2 linked regions of the Marinagarivorans cellulosilyticus genome follow. The protein of the gene in region 1 binds, or shares a complex with, the protein of each later gene. Links are inferred from orthologs where the notes say so. Each region holds a gene or a part of one and is shown in the gene's direction. Other genes may lie near its edges. The genes, in order: tsaB and tsaD.

The links.
Region 2: the proteins of tsaB (region 1) and tsaD are in contact, whole or in part, in a solved structure (PDB 4WQ4), measured with the Escherichia coli proteins. The link is inferred for Marinagarivorans cellulosilyticus from one-to-one orthologs.

What each region holds. Positions count from the first base shown.
Region 1 is NZ_AP023086.1:3,494,984-3,498,041, forward strand. The notes cover bases 78-2,815. They hold tsaB (tRNA (adenosine(37)-N6)-threonylcarbamoyltransferase complex dimerization subunit type 1 TsaB), read left to right. Parts: upstream 78-963; coding sequence 964-1,668; downstream 1,669-2,815. Other genes in these bases: MARGE09_RS14070 (hypothetical protein), read left to right, coding at 78-865; MARGE09_RS14080 (undecaprenyl-diphosphate phosphatase), read left to right, coding at 1,693-2,490; MARGE09_RS14085 (M18 family aminopeptidase), read left to right, coding at 2,507-2,815. Also shown: more of MARGE09_RS14070, read left to right, coding at 53-77; more of MARGE09_RS14085, read left to right, coding at 2,816-3,058. UniProt on the Escherichia coli protein: Required for the formation of a threonylcarbamoyl group on adenosine at position 37 (t(6)A37) in tRNAs that read codons beginning with adenine.
Region 2 is NZ_AP023086.1:2,114,888-2,118,167, forward strand. Bases 200-3,159 are described here. They hold tsaD (tRNA (adenosine(37)-N6)-threonylcarbamoyltransferase complex transferase subunit TsaD), read left to right. Parts: upstream 200-1,131; coding sequence 1,132-2,187; downstream 2,188-3,159. Other genes in these bases: MARGE09_RS08255 (GatB/YqeY domain-containing protein), read right to left, coding at 200-551; rpsU (30S ribosomal protein S21), read right to left, coding at 706-921; folB (dihydroneopterin aldolase), read left to right, coding at 2,184-2,546; folK (2-amino-4-hydroxy-6-hydroxymethyldihydropteridine diphosphokinase), read left to right, coding at 2,546-3,034. Also shown: more of MARGE09_RS08255, read right to left, coding at 99-199; MARGE09_RS08280 (DUF6701 domain-containing protein), read left to right, coding at 3,187-3,280.

The sequences.
Region 1 (3,058 bases):
TCTGCTATGGTTTCGAAGAGGTGCACCCTATTTCGAGAGAGGAGAAACAAAAATGGCGAATGTAGCAAAAAAACGTGGTCGTCCAGCGAAAGCAAAAACGACTGCAGTAAAAGCAAAAGCTGGCCGTCCTGCTAAGAAAGCTGGCCGTCCTGCAAAAGCAGCTGTTGCTGTAACTGTTAGCCCTGTTGTTGCGAAAGCAGAAGCAGCGTTAGTAAAAGCAGAAACTGCTGTATCTAATGTGGCAGCAAAATTGTCTGCTGCTCGCGAAAAGGCTGCAGCTGCAGCTGAAAAAGCGGCAAAAACTAAAACTGCTGCGGCAAAACGCACAGCGGCTACTGCAAAAACTAAAGTTGCGCCTTTGGCGGCAACGGCGAAAGCGGCGCGTGCAGCTCTTGCTGCTGCTAAGCAAGAGCTTGTAGCGGCTAAGCGCGTAGCTAAACTTGAAGAAGTTAAAGCTGCCGAAGAGGCTCGCTTAGAGGCTCTTGAAGCTAAGCTAGCTGAAGCAGCTGCTGCAGATTTAGAGAAAGCTGTAGCGGCATTCACTAAAAAGTGGCAAAAAGTACGTAGCGCAGCTGATGCTAAGAAGATTAAAGCAGCGTCTTCAAAGGCTAAAGCTAAATTAGCAGCGGCTACTAAAGCGGCTGGCGTGAAAGCGACAGCTGCCAAAAAAGCACCTGCTAAAGCAAAAGCTTCGGCGAAAAAAGCAGCACCTGCTGCTGGTGGCGCAGTTAAGCGTCGCGGTCGTCCACCAAAAGCTGCAGCTAGTGCTCCAGCGGCTGGTTCTGCGCCTAAGCGTCGCGGTCGTCCACCAAAAGCGGCAGCAGCACCAGCACCTGCCCCAGTAGAAGCTCCAAGCGCAGAATAATATTTGCCTTGTTGTTATAAAAAGCCCGCTTTATAGCGGGCTTTTTTGTGCGCGACATTTAAAGGCGCTACAATGTCGCCTTTTTTTGAGATCTATCAATGAGTGTGATTCTCGCTTTTGAAGCCAGTGCCGATGCTTGCTCTGTATCGCTAAGGTTATCCCCTGTAGAAGTGAATATATTGAAGAGTGATGAGCCAAGGGCGCATGCGGCCCATTTGTTACCCTTTGCTCAAGAGTTGCTCGATCAAGCTGGGCGCACGATAAATGATATCGATTATATCGCTTGCGCTATTGGCCCTGGGTCATTTACAGGGTTAAGAATTGCATTAAGTGCGGCACAGGGTTTGGCCTTCTCGGCCAATAAAAAAATTGTACCAATAAATTCTCTTTCGGCGTTGGCGTTTTCAGCTCAAGCGCCGGACGATTGCATCGTACTGCCAATGATGGATGCCAGAATGGCTGAGGTGTATTGGGGGGCGTATAGTTCGCAGGGTGTTGCCCTTAATGAATCGCTTCAAGCGGTATTAGGTGCTGAAGATTCTTTATTTGCCGATTTACAAGCAATCTCTTCGCCGCAGGCATTGCTGCCTGTTGGCTGCGCTTGGAAAGATATCGCTTTTGCACAAGCCGCACAGGGCTCGTTATCAATGATGCCTCCCTTGTTAACTCAGGTCGATGCTGGTCATATTGCCGCGCTAGCGGATAAACAGCTCCCTTTGGGCGGTCTAGATCCTCAGTTGGTTGATCTTTGTTATTGCCGCAATTCAATTGCTTGGAATAAGCGCACCCGAATTCGTTCCTAACGGTTTTATATATTGGATAAAAGTATGGATATTGTTCAAACAATTTTACTCGCGTTGATTCAAGGTATTACAGAGTTTTTACCTATATCAAGTTCGGCGCACTTGATTTTACCAAGCCAAGTATTGGGTTGGCCTGATCAAGGTTTGGCATTTGATGTTGCTGTACACCTCGGAACCCTTATTGCTGTTGTAGCGTATTTTCGTAAAGATATCGCGTTGCTAATGGTTGCTTGGTTTGGCCAGTTATCGGGCCGTGCTGCGGATGAGCATACCCGCTTGGCGTGGTTTATTATTATCGCCACAATACCTGCGGGCTTAGCTGGGCTTTTATTTAAGGATTTTATTGAGATCAATTTGCGATCCTCGATGGTTATCGCAGTTACAACATTGGTTTTTGGTTTGTTGTTGTGGTTTGCTGACGCTAAAAATGAGGGCGCTAAAACGTTAGTGCAGTTAACTTTGGCTGCGGCCGTGATTATAGGATGCGCGCAAGCGCTAGCGTTAATTCCGGGGACTTCTCGCAGTGGCATAACAATTACCGCTGCGCTATTACTAGGGTTTTCTAGGCAGGATGCTGCACGTTTTTCTTTTTTGATGTCTATTCCCATTATTGTCTTGAGTGCCGGTTTGATGTCTTTGGAGCTGCTAGGGGCAGATAGTGTGGATTGGACTGCATTGATTATTGGTACGGTTGTTTCTGCAGCTAGTGCCTACGCCTGTATTTATTTCTTCTTGGCTTTCATCAACCGTTTAGGCATGTTGCCATTTGTAATTTATCGCCTTATTTTAGGTTGTATCTTGTTATTTATTTCTTTTGCATAGTAAATAGGCTTTGTTGATGACGCATTTCAATACGCAATTGTTAGATTATGTTTCGTGCTCACCTACACCGTTTCATGCGGTAGCGAACGCAGTCCCTTGGCTGCTTGATGCTGGCTATCAGCGTTTGAATGAAAGCGACGATTGGGTATTGTCACCCGGCGGGAAATACTTTGTTACCCGGCGCGATAGCTCGTTAATTGCGTTTAAACATGGCGCGAAACCTATGCTTGAGACTGGCATTCGTATTCTGGGCGCCCATACGGATAGCCCATGCCTAAAAGTAAAGTCTCAGCCGGATGTTGCAAGGCAAAGCTATCATCAGGTGGGTGTAGAGGTTTACGGTGGTGTATTGCTGGCGCCTTGGTTTGATCGTGATTTGTCGATTGCAGGGCAGGTCAGTGTTTTGAATCAAGATAAGGCTGTAGAGCAACACTTAATCGACTTGAAACGCCCTGTGGCCACAATACCAAGCTTGGCTATCCACCTAGATAGAAATGCTAATAATGATCGCTCGATAAATGCACAAGAGCAAATGCTCCCGATTTTATGGCAGGCAGGCGGCAAGGGC
Region 2 (3,280 bases), 1.4 Mb from region 1 along the record:
ACAAAAGTAGTGGCACGCGCAAAGGTTGCGGGTGCCAATTCTACAAGGTTTACAGCGGTGTGTGCGTGATGCGTGCGCAGGTTTGCGCGCTTGGGTGTTTAACCTTGCAGGCTAGCTTTTATCAGCTTGCTAACGGCGCCCATGTCGGCGCGGCCTTGTGCTTTGGGTTTAATAAACCCCATAACTTTGCCCATATCACCCATGCCGTTGGCGCCAGTATTGGCGATGGCATCGTTGATAAGTGCTTGAATTTCGTCTTCGCTAAGCGGTTGCGGCAGGAAGTCTTTAATTACCCCAATTTCAAATTGCTCGATGTTGGCAAGGTCTTCTCTGCCGGCATCGGTATATTGGGTAGCGGCATCGCGGCGCTGCTTAACCATTTTGTCGAGCACCGCGAGCACGCGAGCGTCATCAAGTTCAATGCGTTCATCAACTTCGATGCGTTTAAATTCAGCGGTAACCATGCGCAAAACGCCAAGGCGTTCTTTTTCTTTTGCGCGCATTGCTGCTTTAACGGCGTCGGTGATTGCTTTCTTGATTTCACTCATCAGGTAGTAGCCCTAAAGTTGTGTTAGGTGGTTGTGCGGCCTAACGGGGAACGTTGGCATGGCCAAAGTGCCCAGCCCCAATGGCTCACCGTCGGTGGGCTAGGGGCCCAATAGCGTATATATCTAATGCTGAAGCTTTAGAGGCCCAGCAGCGCTATTAATAAAGGCGTTGGAACTTGCGGGTTTCGCGAGACATCTTTTTAGCGTGACGCTTAACAGCAGCGGCAGCTTTACGCTTGCGAACAGTTGTGGGCTTTTCGTAGCACTCGCGACGACGTACCTCTGCAAGAACGCCTGCTTTTTCGCAAGAACGCTTAAAGCGACGTAGGGCAATATCAAATGGCTCGTTTTCTTTCAGTTTTACTGAAGGCATATATCTACCTGTAATAAATAAATGTTGGCTAGTACGACTGCTTTAGGGGGCAGCCTTTTAAGGGTGCGCAATTCTATACAGTTGATGCCGCCCCTGCAACGTTTAATTGTAGACAGCACTTTGGTTTTGCGCTATGGCGCGAAAATCATAGAGAAATCGGGGGCTGCAGGGTAATATTGCGCGCAAAATTAATGGTAGCTCGGTGTAAGAATGTTAGTCCTTGGAATAGAAACGTCGTGTGATGAAACGGGTGTTGCGCTGTATCACAGTGAGCAGGGCCTGTTGGCTCACGCATTGTATAGCCAAATAGCGCTGCACGCTGAATACGGCGGGGTGGTGCCCGAGCTCGCGTCGCGCGATCATATCCGTAAATTATTACCCTTAGTTGACGAAGTGCTCGAAAAGGCTTCGTTAAGTAAAGCGGATATTGACGCCGTCGCCTATACCAAGGGGCCAGGTTTAATTGGCGCTTTATTAGTGGGGGCGTGTACCGGCCGGGCTATTGCAATGGGGTTAGGTGTGCCGGCTATTGGTGTACACCATATGGAAGGGCACTTGTTAGCGCCACAGTTAGAAGATTCCCCGCCGCCCTACCCTTTTGTGGCATTGCTTGTGTCTGGCGGGCATACCCAGTTAATCGAGGTGCAAGCGCTGGGTGAATACACTCTTTTAGGGGAATCGCTAGACGATGCCGCAGGCGAAGCCTTTGATAAGGCGGCAAAAATGTTAGACCTCGATTACCCCGGTGGCCCGCGCTTAGCCGCCATGGCCGAGCAAGGCGAAGCGGGGCGCTTTAAATTTCCGCGGCCAATGTGCGACCGCCCAGGGCTAGATTTCAGCTTTAGCGGTTTAAAAACCTTTACCCTTAATACCGTGACTAAGCATGCGCTAGACGATGGCTTGCCTGATGATCAAACCTGTGCCGATATTGCCCACGCCTTCCAGGAGGCCGTGGCCGATACCTTGGTGATTAAATGCCGGCGTGCACTCGAGCAGTGTGGCATGAAAAGCTTAGTGATAGCCGGCGGTGTATCGGCAAATACACGGCTACGGCAAAAGTTGGAGGCCGCATTGGCCAAAATGGGCGCTAAAGTTTTTTATGCGCGCCACGAGTTTTGCACTGATAACGGCGCCATGATTGCCTACGCGGGTTGTCAGCGTTTACTTGCTGGGCAAAGTGAAACCCTTGCCGTTGAAGTGCGGCCGCGTTGGCCAATGACAGAGCTAGCGGGCCTTAGCACGGCAAAAGCGGAGCCTAACCGATGAGTGCCGATACCGTGTTTATTAAAGGCCTAAAAACAGAGGCGGTGATCGGTGTTTTTGAGTGGGAGCGCGAAATTCGCCAAGCACTTTATATTGATGTGGTGATGGCTACCGATATTCGCTTAGCTGCAGCAGAAGATAACCTTAAGCACACACTAGACTACAAAGCCATTACCGACCGTATACAGCACTTTGTGGCCCAAAGCGGCTTTAAATTGATCGAAACATTGGCGGAGCATTTAGCCGCATTACTACAGGCAGAATTCGGCATAGCATGGCTACAACTGAGTGTTCACAAACCCGGCGCCATTGCTGATGCACAGGATATTGGTATTACCATCGAACGAGGAGAAAAGCCCTAATGGCTGAGGTATTGCTAGGTTTAGGCAGTAATCAAAATGCAAAAGTGGTTTTTAAAAGCGCTTTAAATTCGCTGCAGGGCACATTTGGCGCACTCGTTTTATCGCCGGTTTACGAAAGTGAATCGGTAGGTTTTGATGGCGATAACTTTTTGAATATGGTGGTACAAATTCAAACCCACTTACCCGTGGGTAAGCTGTTGGAAACACTGCGCGCCATTGAAGATGCCCATGGCCGCGACCGCACGCAACCTAAGTTTGGTGGCCGAACGCTGGATATCGATATTCTGACTTACGACGATGTGGTGGGCTGTATTGATGGTGTAACACTGCCGCGCGATGAAGTACTGAAAAACGCTTTTGTCTTAAGACCTTTGGCAGATACTTGGCCAAGTGGTTTGCACCCCGAGCTAAAACGCAGCTACCGCGAGTTGTGGTCTGAGTACGATAAATCCTCGCAAAACCTCTGGTTAGCCTCCCTCGACGATTAAGATCAATCGCGCCTAGAGGTTATTAATGGCGTCACCCATATACCTGTTTTGGCGCTTTCGCCCAACGGCGCTTTTCGTACCCCCATAGGCACTATGCGCGCCTTATTTTTACCTACACTTAATGCACAATAGTATGTGTTAGGTGTGGGTGAATGCGTTTGGGTGAGCAATTAGGGTTGGCGGGGTATAAAAAGCGCATAAATCGCGGAACTCACTGCGTGGGCATAGCCTATAGCGCCGTGTTGG